Regions from separate parts of the Paenalcaligenes sp. Me131 genome, predicted to be linked through region 1. Evidence: predicted binding sites of a transcription regulator. Region 1 holds the regulator's gene; each other region holds the start of a gene.
What was found. The regulator FNR, encoded in region 1, switches genes on or off when oxygen is low (the NO sensors DNR and NnrR bind a similar motif). The targets are predictions, from matches to a motif close to TTGATNNNNATCAA.
Positions count from the first base shown of each region.

Region 1 (4,853 bases):
TCGTAACCCACATAGCCCGGAGGCGCACCAATCAGTCTGGCTACCGAGTGTTTCTCCATGAACTCTGACATATCAATACGAATCAAATGATCTTCAGAGTCAAACAAGAATGCCGCCAAGGCTTTGGTCAGCTCGGTTTTACCCACGCCGGTAGGCCCTAAGAACAGGAACGAACCATAAGGTTTAGATGGGTCAGCCAAACCAGCACGTGAACGTCGGATCGCATCCGCCACCAACGACACAGCTTCGTTCTGACCTACCACACGCTCCTCAAGGTGCTGCTCCATGTTCAGCAGTTTTTCACGCTCACCTTGCATCATGCGAGACACAGGAATACCGGTTGCACGTGATACCACCTCGGCAATTTCCTCAGTACCTACCTGAGTACGTAACAGCTTAGGTTTGTCTTCCAGCTTGTCTTTAGACTGTTCGGCAGTAGCCAAACGGCCTTCTAACTCGGGCAACTTGCCGTACTGCAGCTCAGCCAATTTATCAAACTGACCTTTACGTTGCAGTTCAGCCATTTCCGCTTTGAGCTGCTCAATTTCTTCCTTGATAGACTGCGTACCTTGTACAGCCGCTTTCTCGGCTTTCCAGACTTCCTCAAAATCGTTGTACTCGCGTTGCAAACGCTCCAGCTCTTCTTCAATGGTGGCCAAACGACGCTGTGACGCATCGTCAGTTTCTTTACGCACGGCTTCACGCTCAATTTTGAGCTGAATCATGCGGCGATCTAGCCTATCCATGACTTCAGGTTTTGAGTCAATCTCCATACGAATACGCGCAGCCGCTTCATCGATCAAGTCAATCGCTTTATCCGGCAAGAATCGGTCGGTAATGTAGCGGTTAGACAGCTCAGCAGCAGCCACAATCGCTGGGTCAGTAATGACCACACCGTGGTGCAACTCATAACGTTCACGCAAACCACGCAGAATCGCAATGGTGGACTCTACATCAGGCTCATCCACCAGCACTTTCTGGAAGCGACGCTCTAACGCGGCATCTTTCTCTATGTACTGACGGTACTCATCCAAGGTCGTGGCACCTATACAGTGCAGCTCACCACGGGCCAGCGCTGGTTTCAGCATATTGCCGGCATCCATCGCACCTTCGGCTTTACCTGCACCAACCATGGTATGGATTTCATCAATAAAGAGAATGGTTTTACCCGCGTCTTGAGACAATTCTTTCAAGACAGCTTTCAGACGCTCTTCAAACTCACCACGGTATTTAGCACCCGCTAACAAGGCGGCCAAATCCAGTACCAACACACGTTTGTTTTTCAGGTTCTCAGGCACTTCGTTATTCACGATACGCTGAGCCAACCCTTCCACAATTGCTGTTTTACCTACACCTGGCTCACCAATCAGCACAGGGTTGTTTTTGGTTCTACGTTGCAAGATCTGTATAGAACGACGGATCTCATCGTCCCTACCAATCACCGGGTCTAACTTACCCAGACGAGCACGCTCAGTCAGGTCTGTGGTGTATTTGGACAACGCTTCTCTATTGGCATCGCCTTCTGCGTCACTCACCGATTCACCACCGCGCACAGCATCAATCGCGGCAACCAACGCTTGCTCGTTTAGACCAGCTTCTTTTAATAAGCGGCCAGCCTGCCCTTTATCTCGGCTTAATACCAACAAAAATAATTCGCTGGCAATATAGGTATCACCACGTGAGGTGGCTTCTTTTTCCGTTAATGCCAACGCACTTTGTAGTTCGCGGCTAATATTTAAATTCACATCCCCAGATGAAATCTGAGGTAATGCATCAATTGCTTTTTTAACTTCGGCTTGTAAACGCGGCACGGCCACACCTGCACGCGCCAATAGACTGCCTGCTCCGGAATCCACGTCAGCCAACAATGCAGCCAATACGTGTACAGGTTCCAGATAAGAATTGCCCTGTTGCAATGCCAAGCTTTGCGCATCAGCCAAAGCCTGTTGAAATTTTGTCGTTAATTTATCAATTCGCATGTTGCCTTACTCTAGGTAATGTGCAGAATCTTGCGATGAGTATTCACAGACTGCACCAGTTTAATTTCGCTTGACTTATAGATGATGACATCTGGCCAAACTTCAAGAGCCTGTTAAAATCATTTATGTGTTTATTTGCATTTTCTTACATTTATTGCAACCCACTAAAATAAAAGAAAAAGCAAAATCCTTGATGTTTCAAAAAGAGCTTTTAAATACGCTAGAATACTAACTATGGCACTTCACTCCGAAGTGCGAATTTTATGCTGCGTTTGAAAATAAGCTCTCATTACGGTCTTTGTACCTAACTGTTTTCAACCGCAGACGCTTTCTATGCAAAAACGAATCTCTGTCAGTCACGATGCTATACGTTGCTCATCCTGCATGCTGAATGAAATCTGCTTGCCGCTGGGGATGTCCAACCACGACCTGCAGAAACTGGATGAACTGGTCAAAGAACGCATACGTTTGACCAAAGGCTCTGTCCTGTTCCACCTTGATGATGAAGTAGACGCCATCTATGCCTTGCGCACAGGCAGCATCAAGACACAACTGGAAGACGCATCCGGCCAAGTGCAGATTACTGGCTTCTTGCTGCCGGGCGAAATTATTGGCATGGATGGGTTATTAAATAACCGCCATGTCTCTCACTCTATCGCACTGGAAGACAGTGAGGTCTGTGTGATGCCGTTGAACGAGCTAGATAAGCTGTCATTGCAGCTTCCCATCTTGCAACAACAACTGCGTCGCCTAATGAGTAAGGAAATCAACCGTGCTCATACCCTGATCATGAACTTGGGCGCATTACGCTCTGAACAGCGTCTTGCCGCTTTCTTGATCAACCTGTCGCAACGCTTGTCTACCTTGGGCTACTCCCCTTACCAGTTCATTTTGCGCATGAGCCGTGAAGAAATTGGTAACTTCTTGGGCCTAACACTAGAAACGGTTAGCCGTCTGTTCTCACGCTTTGCCCGTGAAGGCTTACTGCGTATACAACAACGCGAAGTCATGATCCTAGACCTGCCTGCGCTGCAAGCAATGGCTGGGGTAGACTGCTAAGCCACAGACCTATTGGCAAGCCTTCAACGTCGCAACGCTTAAGGCATCATAAAAAAATCCCACGTAACAACGTGGGATTTTTTATTGCTGCGTAGTGGCTTTACTCTGCTTCTACTACGGCAGGAGCCTCAGGTGCTTGATCTCTGGTCACCACCAAACCACGCTTCTGCCCGCCATCACTAATCTCTTCGCTTACCCCTGTAGGTTGCAATACCAAAGCGATAGTGATCGCGCAGCCAACCATAGCCACAAATGGGCCCGCCATGAGAATCCACGGCCAAGGCTCTTTAAACCACGGTTGCGTATCCAATTCCTGATCTATTGCATTTGCCATGATAGGTCCTTTATCGTGTGCGCCTTAGCGAGGCACATAAAATCGTGTTTTCTCACTGATGAATTCTTCACCAGACTCAGCGTTTGCGGGTTTTCGAGCAGTAATCACAATATCGTGCATACCTTCTTTCAAACCAGCTTCTACCGGAACCCGTACGTGTACAGGAATCAACTCGTTCGTTGCTGATGGTACGACTATTTCTGCACTACCGCTGTTCACTGTACTAATCGTGATACCTGGGAAACCTTCAGCCTCTAACTCAATACGCATAGGCTGCTCGGACTTGTTCATCATTTGCAGTCTATAGATATTCTCTATGTAGCCGCCAGGAATCTCACGCCCCATTACCCCACGATCACGGATGACATCCATATGCAGATCATTACGGGCTACCAGCGAATAGGCCGCTGCCACAGTAATAAGGCTCAAGATTGCAATATACACCAAGATACGAGGCCTAAACATGTGTCGGCGTACCTGAGACTGGCTCAAACGCTCGGTAATAGCGCGACCAGAGGTATAGCGAATCAGCCCTTTGGGGTAATCCAGTTTCTCCATCACATCATCACAGGCATCGATACAGGCCCCACACCCAATACACATGTATTGCAGCCCTTCTCGAATATCGATGCCGGTCGGACAGACCTGTACACAGAGCGTACAGTCTACACAGTCCCCTAAGCCCGCTTCTTTGTGGTCTACCTTTTTAGAACGTTTACCACGAGGCTCACCACGCACGTGGTCATAACTCACCACAAACGTGTCGTCATCCACCATCACGCTTTGGAAACGTGCGTACGGGCACATGTACTTACAGATTGCCTCACGCAGAAAGCCTGCATTCCCCCAGGTAGCAAAACCGTAGAAGAACAACCAGAACCACTGCCATGGACCCAATGTGAAATCTAGAATCTGCGCGCCTAACTCGCGAATAGGTGCGAAGTAACCGATAAATGTAAAACCAGTCCACAGCGCAATCACTATCCACAAGAAATGCTTTGTGGCTTTGAGACGCAGTTTTTTAGCACTCCAAGGAGCCTCATCCAGACGGATGCGAGCCATACGGTCGCCTTCCACCTTGCGTTCAACCCACATGAAGATTTCGGTATATACCGTTTGCGGACAGGCGTAACCACAGAACAAACGCCCTGCCATTGCGGTAAAGAGAAACAGCGAGAATGCCGACAAAATCAGCAGCACAGTCAGGTAAATAATATCCTGTGGCCACATCACAATGCCGAACAAATAGAACTTCCTCGTACCCAGATCAAACAAGACGGCTTGGCGTTCATTCCACTGCAACCAAGGCAGACCGTAATAAATAATCTGGGTGAGGAATACAAGGGCGATTCGCCAATTGGCGAACACCCCTTTTACCGATCGAGCATAGATCTTCTGATTAATGTCGACGACCTTCACAGCATGAGCGGACGCTTTAGCTGTCACCGGCTTGGAGGAACTAGGTGGCCGCCATTCCGGTA
Region 1 is NZ_JBKQGY010000001.1:153,167-158,019, reverse strand. Features, by position in the region: gene clpB (ATP-dependent chaperone ClpB) at 1-1,979, opposite strand, end outside; gene fnr (fumarate/nitrate reduction transcriptional regulator Fnr) at 2,313-3,038, shown strand; gene ACLPHM_RS00800 (hypothetical protein) at 3,139-3,372, opposite strand; gene ccoG (cytochrome c oxidase accessory protein CcoG) at 3,397-4,853, opposite strand, start outside.

Region 2 (4,853 bases), 1.4 Mb from region 1:
GCTACCACGCGTTGTGGCATACCTCATTTTCCATTGGCTTGGGCGAACACGTGTTTGATCGTCCGTTGCACTTCTGGATTAACGATGCCTTGATGACGTTGTTTTTCTTGGTGGTAGGGATGGAGATACGCCGTGAAATGCATGAAGGTGCGTTGAGCGATATACGCCAAGCGATGCTGCCTATCGCAGCAGCTTTTGGTGGTGTGGCTGTACCGGCATTGATTTATGTGGCGTTCAATAGCCAATCCCCGCAGAGTCATGGTTGGGCTGTGCCTACCGCGACAGACATTGCTTTTGCGGTAGGGGTGTTGGCCTTGTTGGGGCGTTCCATTCCTTCTAATATCCGCGTGTTTTTGCTGGCATTGGCCATCATTGATGACATCGTCGCGGTGCTGATTATTGCTTTCTTCTATTCCGGCGGTTTGGACTACAGCGGATTTTTGGTGGTGGCGCTGGGTATTGCGATGGTATTGGGGTTACAGCACATTGGTATCGGGAGTGCCTATGCCTACGTGATTCCGGGGTTGATTATTTGGGGTGGCGTACTGATGACGGGTGCGCATCCTACCTTAGCGGGTGTGGTATTGGGCTTGATGACGCCTGTACTGCCTAGCCGTCGTCTTGAGCGCCCCATGCAAACCCTAGAGCGTGTCGTACAAGACCTGCGTAAACGTAGAGATTCCGTTGAGCCCGAAGAACTCGCCCATGCCTTAAGCGATGTACGTCGTGCACAGCGCGACATGCTGGCACCAGTCACTCGCGTACAAATGGCGTTGCACACATGGGTAGCGTTTGGGGTGATGCCGCTGTTTGCCTTAGCTAATGCGGGTGTGAGCTTTGATGGCATAGACCTGAGCCAAGATGGTGCAAACTGGGTGATGGTTGGGGTGATAGCGGCCTTGGTGCTGGGTAAACCTATAGGCATCATGGGTGTGAGCTGGCTGATGGTGACATTGAAGCTCTGTAAGCTGCCCGAAGGTGTGAGCTGGTCTGGTATTGCACTGATTGGCTTGTTGGCAGGTATTGGTTTCACCATGTCCATCTTTATCGCCATGCTGGCGTTTGTAGATGAAAGCTTGCTAGGTGCGGCCAAGTTAGGTGTGCTGACGGCTTCGCTGGTGGCTGCCATATTGGGTCTTAGCATGGGGGCTATCGTGGTGCGTCAGGTTAAGCGCAAAGCCGCTCAGGCATGACGGCTACGCTTGAAAAGGTGACACAACAGGGGTGGCATGCGCTAACCCTGGATAATTTTTCTCAAACGGTGATGCAGGCTGAGATTGCCGTGGTGTATTTTTCTGCACCATGGTGTCAGCCTTGTCATCAAGTACGCCCAGCGGTGCAAGCCTTTGCACAGCAACATCCTGAGCTTGCCTATTACGGCGAGGTGGATGTGTCCGCGTCTTCGGCCATTAGCCAACGTTATGGCATACGTTCTGTGCCAGTAATTGTGGTGTGCAAACAGGGCAGTGTAGTGGCTCAATTGCCGGGGCAAGTAGCAGTACTGCCTGAGTTAGCGCGTCTTTTGCACGAGCAACGTCACACGTTGTAGTTTTTCGTGCTGGCCATCCAAAAACAGTGCACTATGCAGGCGATAAGCACAGAGTAGTGTGCTACCTTACTTCAATGGTTTCTTCTTTCTAAGGTTGAAGTATGGATCTCCCCGTCAATACGTTTAAACAGCGTCTACGTACCGAACAACAAGTGGGTGTATGGGTAGGTTTACCCAATAGCACTGCAGCAGAAATTGCCGCGACCGCTGGCTTTGATTGGTTGGTGTTGGATGGCGAGCATGCCCCTAATGATGTGCGCTCTTTATTGCCATTGCTGCAGGCGGTTGCTCCTTATGATTCTCATCCTGTGATACGTCCGCCGGTAGGGGATGTGGCGTTGATTAAGCAGATGTTGGATATTGGCGTGCAAACCTTGCTAGTACCGATGGTAGATACACCAGAGCAGGCAACCTTAATGGCGCAAGCCATGCGTTATCCACCTCAAGGGGTTCGTGGTGTAGGGGCGGCATTGGCACGTGCCTCTCGTTGGAATGCCATTGAAAACTATGCTGAGCTAGCCAATGATCAAATGTGTTTGTTGGTGCAGGTAGAAAGCCTAGAAGGGCTGAAAAACATCGAAGCCATTGCAGCGGTAGAGGGTGTGGACGGTATTTTCATTGGCCCAGCTGATTTATCCGCAGCGATGGGGCATCTAGGAAACCCTGGTCACCCTGATGTGCAAGAGGCGATTGATACAGCGATTGCGCGTATTAAAGGAGCTGGAAAAGCCGCTGGCATTTTGTCGGTGAGCGAAGAGTACGCTCAACATTATTTAGACTTGGGTTGTGAGTTTGTAGCGGTAGGTTTAGATACGTCGGTGCTGGCTGCTGGTTTGCGCAGTATGGCGGCTCGCTACAAAGGTGGGGCGCCCGTGGCTAAAGCGGCATCTGGCCCAGGCTACTAATACGTAATTCGCAGACACAAAAAAGCGCCGCTATTGCGGCGCTTTTGGCATGCAAGAGACTAGGGGATTATTCGCCCAGTTTCAGTGTGCCTTTCATCATAGCCCAGTGGCCAGGGAAAGAGCAGAAGAATGTGTAGTCTTCGCCAGCAGCCAGTTTAGCAACGTCAAACGTTACGGATGTGGACTCACCACCACCCACTACGTCTGTGTGAGCGATCACACGCTCGTCACCAACTTTGATGTAGTCGTTGTCGATACCTGCAGACATACCTTCAGTGGCTGTCGCTTGGAAATCGGCTGTTTTTGTCAGTACCCAGTTGTGGCCCATTGCAGCTTTAGGCATGGAACCAACGTGTTTCAGGTTTACGGTGAACTCGGTGCAGGTTTTATCTACAACGATTTCCTGCATGTTGAACTGCATGGCATCATTGCCTTCAATAGTGATGTCACATTGTGCAGCGTAAACAGGCAAACTAGCAGCGGTCAACAAAGCTGCAGCAATATATTTGATAGACATAAGTCACAATCTCCATGCTTAAAACAAGAAAAAGGCAGACGCAAAATGGCGTGTACCATGTCATGAAATCAGATAGAGCTATTGGAACACGCTCTTCCCTCAAGTGTAATTGACAGCGGTCAATGATCTATACAGAAGCCAACTATATTTAAGGGCCTTTTAATAGGTTTTACCGATCGAGGTTCAGCCAAAGGCTTTCTTTTACTTCTTCCATGACCACGTGGCTTTGCGATTCTGCCGCGACAGGCAACCGTTTTAGTATATCACCGAGTAAACGGCGGTACTCACGCATGCCGCTTAATCTAGCTTTAATGAGATAGTCAAAACTGCCCGAAACTAAATGGCATTCTTGCACGTCTGGAATCAAAGAAAGTTCTTGTTTTACTTTATCGAAAATTTCTTCTGATTTAGACGCTAATTTAATTTCTACAAATACCAACATAGGCTTATCTAAGGCCGCTGCCGATAACTTGGCATGGTAGCCTGTGATGATCTTATCGCGCTCCATACGCTTCACACGCTCGGTACAGGGCGACGGTGACAGGCCTACACGTTCGGCTAATTCCGTCATAGGAATACGGCCCTCTCGCTGCAGTATATGCAGGATTTTTTTATCGATTCTGTCTAACTGGTGCATTTCACTTTTAAAGAAGAATAGTGTGATTTTTTATAGTGATTAACACTGCTTTAGGGCTAAATTTTAGCCGTATTAACTATAAGTCATTACTTAAAATAGTAAAAATACTTATAGATAGCGGAGATGGGAATGAATGTCCTTGTTTTGGGTGGAGGCGTGGTGGGAGTCACCAGCGGCTACTACTTGCGTCAAGCCGGCATGGAAGTGACGCTGATAGATAGGCAACCTGGGGTGGCGGATGAAACCAGTTTTGCCAATGCAGGCCAAGTGTCGCCGGGCTATTCCACACCGTGGGCGGCTCCGGGCATTCCTACCAAAGCGCTGAAGTGGTTATTTCAAAAGCATGCACCCTTAGCCATACGCTTAGATGGCAGTCTGTTTCAACTGCGTTGGATGCTGCAAATGCTGCGCAATTGTTCACCAGAGCGTTACGTGGTCAACAAAGAACGCATGATGCGCGTGGCGGAGTACAGCCGTGATTGCCTGCAACAGCTACGTGCCGATACCAATATTCAGTACGAGCAACGTACGGGCGGCACGATACAGTTGTTCCGTACACAAGCTCAATTGGATAGCGTGCAAAGTGATATCACGGTATTAGAGCAGTGCGGCGTACCGTATCAGTTGCTAGACAGAGAGGGGCTGTGTCAGTACGAACCAGCCTTGGCACAGGCCAAAGAAAAACTCACTGGTGGTTTGCGCTTACCGAATGACGAAACGGGCGATTGTCATCTGTTCACCCAAGCCTTGGCAGAGAAAGCGCGAGCCTTGGGGGTGAAGTTTATGCTTGGGCAAAGCATGGATGGCTTTGTGATTGAGCAAGGGCAAATCGCTGGTGTGCGTGTAGGTGACAAGGTGCTGAAAGCCGATAAATACGTATTGGCCTTTGGTAGCTACTCACGTCAGACCTTGACGCAATTGGATATAGACCTACCGGTGTATCCCGTCAAGGGCTATTCCTTGACTGTGCCATTAGTGAATCCTGCCTTAGCGCCGCAGTCCACAGTGTTGGATGAAAGTTATAAAATTGCGGTAACGCGCTTTGATCAACGTATACGTGTAGGTGGCATGGCTGAATTGGCCGGCTACAACACGCAGTTAGATTTGCGCCGACGAGCCACGTTGGAATTGGTGGTCAACGAGTTGTTCCCCGGAGGCGATGTGCCTAAAGCCACATTCTGGACAGGGCTGCGACCCATGACACCAGACAGTACTCCTATCATAGGAGCAACGCGTTACCCTAAT
Region 2 is NZ_JBKQGY010000001.1:1,525,458-1,530,310, reverse strand. Features, by position in the region: gene nhaA (Na+/H+ antiporter NhaA) at 1-1,193, shown strand, start outside; gene ACLPHM_RS07470 (thioredoxin family protein) at 1,190-1,549, shown strand; gene hpaI (4-hydroxy-2-oxoheptanedioate aldolase) at 1,651-2,454, shown strand; gene azu (azurin) at 2,522-2,971, opposite strand; gene ACLPHM_RS07455 (winged helix-turn-helix transcriptional regulator) at 3,141-3,608, opposite strand; gene ACLPHM_RS07450 (D-amino acid dehydrogenase) at 3,738-4,853, shown strand, end outside.
Region 2: the regulator FNR is predicted to act here: its motif matches at 3,081-3,094, upstream of azu (azurin).

Region 3 (4,853 bases), on a different contig from region 1:
ACCAGCACTGGCTTGAAAACTATGGCGAGCAATACGACCCTCTTATACGTCAGCGCATTACCGCTGGCGCCGCGTTACCGGCATGGCGCTACGCACAGGCTAGTCAGCAACTACACGAGCAAACACGCGCGGCGCTACATCAACTTGCACACGTAGATGCCGTACTGACGCCTACCTGCCCCATGCTGGCTCCCGCACTTGCCCCGCTACACGACAGTGAGCGTTATCTGGCCACCAACCGGCGCTCGTTCTCGCTCACTGAATTTGCTAATCGCCTGAATCTACCCAGCCTTAGCTTGCCTTACACCCCCGCCAATACACACAGCATTGGCTTATTACTGACTGCCAAACCCCACAACGAGCCTAGGCTTCTTGCTCTAGCCCAGTGGATAGAAACCCTTTTACTTGCCAAGGAGCAACACCATGATTGTGATTAATGCCAAACAACTGCGCGGTACCCCTAGAGACGCAAGCGGTCCGGGCTGGGAAAGCGTGCGCATGATTGTCAAAGACGATGGCATGGGCTATTCCGTACACGAAACACGCATCACCGAAGGTGCCGAGCTAGAACTGGAATACAAAAACCACTTCGAGACCAACTACTGCGTATCCGGCGAAGGTGAAGTGAAAGACCTGAACACCGGCAAAACCTACCCCATCAAAGCAGGCGATATTTATGCGCTAAACCTGAATGACCCGCACATTCTGCGCGCCATCAAAGGTGACCTGCATTTGCTGTGTGTGTTTAATCCACCGCTCAACGGTGATGAAACCCATAACGCTGATGGCAGCTACGACGTGCGCGACTAATCGCCACCACGTTTTCTGCTGATTCTTACACATCATCTTTAGAGGTATCACATGGGAAATTATCCTGCCGCCTACCAGGCTACTCAGGGCTCAGCACTCTCTGTGGACAAAGCGTTCTACAGCCGTCTGATAGAACGTCCAGAAACGCGCACCTTAGTGGACAAGTTTGTGGTGCCCATCCGCAGTGGCAAAGCATGGGAAGTACCGGCTGGCCACGTCTGCCGCATTGTCACCATTGAAGGCCCTCAAGTCGCCGACCTGAACATGTGGAATAGGCACGACCCACGTGAACGCATGTGGGCATCCCGTACACGTCAGCTACAAGCGGCGCACGTTAGCGTCCATGATCGTCTGTGGTCTACGCTGCCCTTCCTACGTCCTATGGCCACTATTACTGACGACACCCTTGCCGATTACGGCATTGATGGTGACGGTGGTCGCGTGCACGATTTGCTGGGCACGCGTTGCGACCCTTACGTGAATCATCTGCTCACAGGTGAAGATTTCCATTTCCACTGTCACTCCAATCTGACACGTGCGGTTGCTCCCTACGGCTTAACGGAATTCGACGTACACGACGTCTTAAATGTGTTTCAATGCACAGGCTTGAATGACGACGATCAGTATTTCATGAAGGCCTGCCCAGCTCAAAAAGGCGACTACTTCGAGTATTTTGCCGAGATAGACTTGCTGTGTGCGCTGTCTACCTGCCCTGGTGGTGATTTATCCGTACCATTATGGGGGCCAGATGCCCGTGACCCTATTGATGTTTGTCGTCCATTAGGTGTAGAAGTATATGCGTTGGCACCTGAATTACTGGAAGGTTGGTCACAACCAGAACGCGCCCGTTACCACGGCCACCACGGCATGAACCCTGAACTCGTTCAATGGAGATGAGTCATTGAAAACCAAAATCGATGTGGAAAATCTATCTATTGTTGATGTCATTGGCTACAAGCTACGCAATGCCATTATCGAAGGTAAGTTAGCCCCCGGAGAACAGCTGATAGAAGTGGATCTCGCACAAACCTACGATGCTTCACGCAATAGCATCCGCGAAGTGCTGCACCTACTGGTTCGCGATGGCTTGGCCACATCGATTCGTCACCGTGGCGTCTTTGTACGCAAGTTTCACGTTGATGATCTGCAAGACTTATACACCGCACGTCGTACCTTGGAGCTGCACGCTGTGCGCTCCTCTCCCCCGCCTTCCCGCGCGTTGCTCAACAAGATGGCCAGAAACAACAAACAAGCCGAACGCGCCTTGGCCAAAGAGCAATGGCAAGAAGTGGGATCGCTCAGTTTGATGTTCCACCAACTGGTGGTGTCTATGCTGGGCAGCAAACTGTTGGACGAGTTCTTTCTCACCCTCTGTGCGCAACTACGTTTGGTGTTCTTTGCCGGGCCAGATGAAAAAATCGTTCAAGCCCCGCTGTGGATAGATTGGGAACGCCGTATACATCAATGTTTATGCGACGGTGATATCGTCCAAGCCGAACACGAGTTAGCACAGTACTTAGATGCCTCTGAAAAAGCATTGAGCAAAGTGGTCAGTACATACCAAAACTCAGGTCTGAAATAAGTGCTGTATTTACCTGTTATTACAGCCTTTTGCCATAGGGCACAAACTTTGCTGATATAGTTTTCACCTGAAGAAGCCTACATAACGTAAAACAAGGGACAAGCCATACAAAACAGTCATGTGGCCACGACCTCACGATAAGAGGCTGTATTCTCCACAATACCGTCGTGCCAACTTGCCTGCTTGACCCGTATCAAGCCCTTTTTTACCAGTCATGGCAAAATGTGTTTAAGCCCATTGTTTTTTCATTAAGGTGTTTCAATATATGAAAACTGTACTATTGCCCTACGACGGTTCTGATACCGCCAAACGTGCCCTGCAATATCTGATTGATCTGTCTAAGGATTACTCCGGCTTTTCAGTGCATGTACTGAACGTGCAGTTTGATCCACAAATTTATGGTCGCAGCTACACAGCCTTCATTGGCGACGCGCTGAAGCAACTGCGTGAAGATACGCACAAATACGCTATTGATATGGCCGAACAAGCCGCTGCACTGCTGCGCGAGGCGGGTATCAATACGACTGCTCACGCCTCTGTAGACACCGATATCGCGTTCGCTGTAAACGAACTGATCAAATCGCAAAAATGTGACTCCATCGTGATGGGCACACGCGGTATGAGCGGTTTGGGTAATTTGTTCTTGGGCTCGGTAGCCACTCGCATCATCCATCAAGTAGACATTCCTGTCACTCTGATCAAGTAAGCGAGTACCCACCTACAAAAACAGGCGCATAAAGCGCCTGTTTTTTATTGTCCACTACCTTAGCCTATTACATACGTCCCATCACATCCGTGGCAGGGTTACGTTTGTGCCAGAAGGCCAAAAAGATATGAGCGAAGATCGCAAGGAACAACACAATGCCTAGATTACCGTGCCAGTTGTTTCCTAAAGCCACCATCCACTCTACTTTGTGCTCGCTGGCTTGCGTAATAGGAATGCCAAAGTAGTTGAAAGCGCGTCCCGACCCATATTGGCGGAACAAGGCCATACAGGGTACAGCCACCATAAACACATACAGTAATCGGTGCCCCCACAAGGCCAAAGCGCTAATCGCTGCTGGCGCCTCGTCACGCATTCTCCACACCCACAACACACGTATCCACCACAGCAAGAACAACGTAAAACCCGTCACTCGATGCCAAGGCCACAAGGCATCTGACAACGGGGTTTCATCTGCAAATCGTCTCGCTAGAATCGTGACTAGCATGACACCAAAGCCTATTGTCATTAACCAATGCAAAAACCGACTTACGCCATCGTATCGTGTTTGCGAATTGGAAAAAGAACGCATGACTGCCTCCTTCATTTATCAACGTCAGGGAACACAGGACGAGTGGAAGCCTGATGCGTCCACTCACGCCACATGGCAACCAACAACGCCATCAAGACCGGGCCTATAAACAACCCTACAAAGCCCATAGTCTGTACACCACCTACCAATCCGAAGAAGGTAGGTAAAAACGGAAGTTTCACCGGGCCACCTACTAAGCGTGGGCGCAACGTTTTGTCTACGATGAAAAGCTCTATCGCCCCCCATAAGAACAGCCCCACACCAGCGCCTACGCTACCCGAACCAACCAAGTACAGCGACACCAAGGTGAACGACAACGGAGCGCCCCCAGGTATCAAGGCCATAAAGCCAGTCACCACTCCAAGCAAAGCAGGCGATGGTACACCGGCGACCCAGTAGGCAATACCCAGCACAATCCCTTCACCCAGCGCGATTAACCCCATGCCGGTTACGGTGGAGTTCACCGTTGCCGGTACGACGCGGGAAAACCGCTGCCATCGCTCGGGCAAAATACGCTCGCCGATGACATCCAGTTGGGACAATATATGATCGCCGTCTTTATAGATGAAAAATAAAGTAATCAGCAGAAACAAGAGGGTCAGCATCAGGTGGAACACGTTTCCAGTCGCCGACAACACCATACGGTAGATATTGCCTAAATGCTGGCCGCTCACCATCTCTACCATAGAGCCCAATGCATGAGGCTCACCCAGATAAAAGGTCCAGTACTCAGAGATACGCTGGCCCACTAACGGCAATGCGCTAATCCAATCGGGTACCGGCATACCATCACGGTTTGCCGCTAAAGCCCATGCAATAAAGCTGCTGGCTTCTTTAATAGCAAAGGACAATGCCAACGATATGGGTACAACCACCACCACAATCACGACCAACAGCGCCAACGTGGCTGCTAAGGTGTTGCGGTTATTACAGTACGCCAATAAACGGCGATAGAGTGGCCAACTTGCCAAGCCTATAATCAGCGCCGCTAACACGGGCACCAAAAAGCCATGCAAGAAATACAAACCGGCCAAGACTATAAGCAGCAATAACCAACGGGCAATCAGGTGAGCCGGTAAAACAGGTTGCATAGGAAGCGCTTCCGTTAGTAAGAATCAAGCAGTAAAGAGGGGCGTAGCAGGCAATGCACGCTTATGCGCCGATGC
Region 3 is NZ_JBKQGY010000002.1:459,379-464,231, forward strand. Features, by position in the region: gene ACLPHM_RS10245 (amidase) at 1-437, shown strand, start outside; gene ACLPHM_RS10250 (ectoine synthase) at 424-810, shown strand; gene ACLPHM_RS10255 (urea carboxylase-associated family protein) at 862-1,707, shown strand; gene ACLPHM_RS10260 (GntR family transcriptional regulator) at 1,712-2,392, shown strand; gene ACLPHM_RS10265 (universal stress protein) at 2,658-3,098, shown strand; gene ACLPHM_RS10270 (cytochrome b) at 3,166-3,687, opposite strand; gene ACLPHM_RS10275 (AI-2E family transporter) at 3,699-4,778, opposite strand; gene nadE (ammonia-dependent NAD(+) synthetase) at 4,803-4,853, opposite strand, start outside.
Region 3: the regulator FNR is predicted to act here: its motif matches at 2,576-2,589, upstream of ACLPHM_RS10265 (universal stress protein).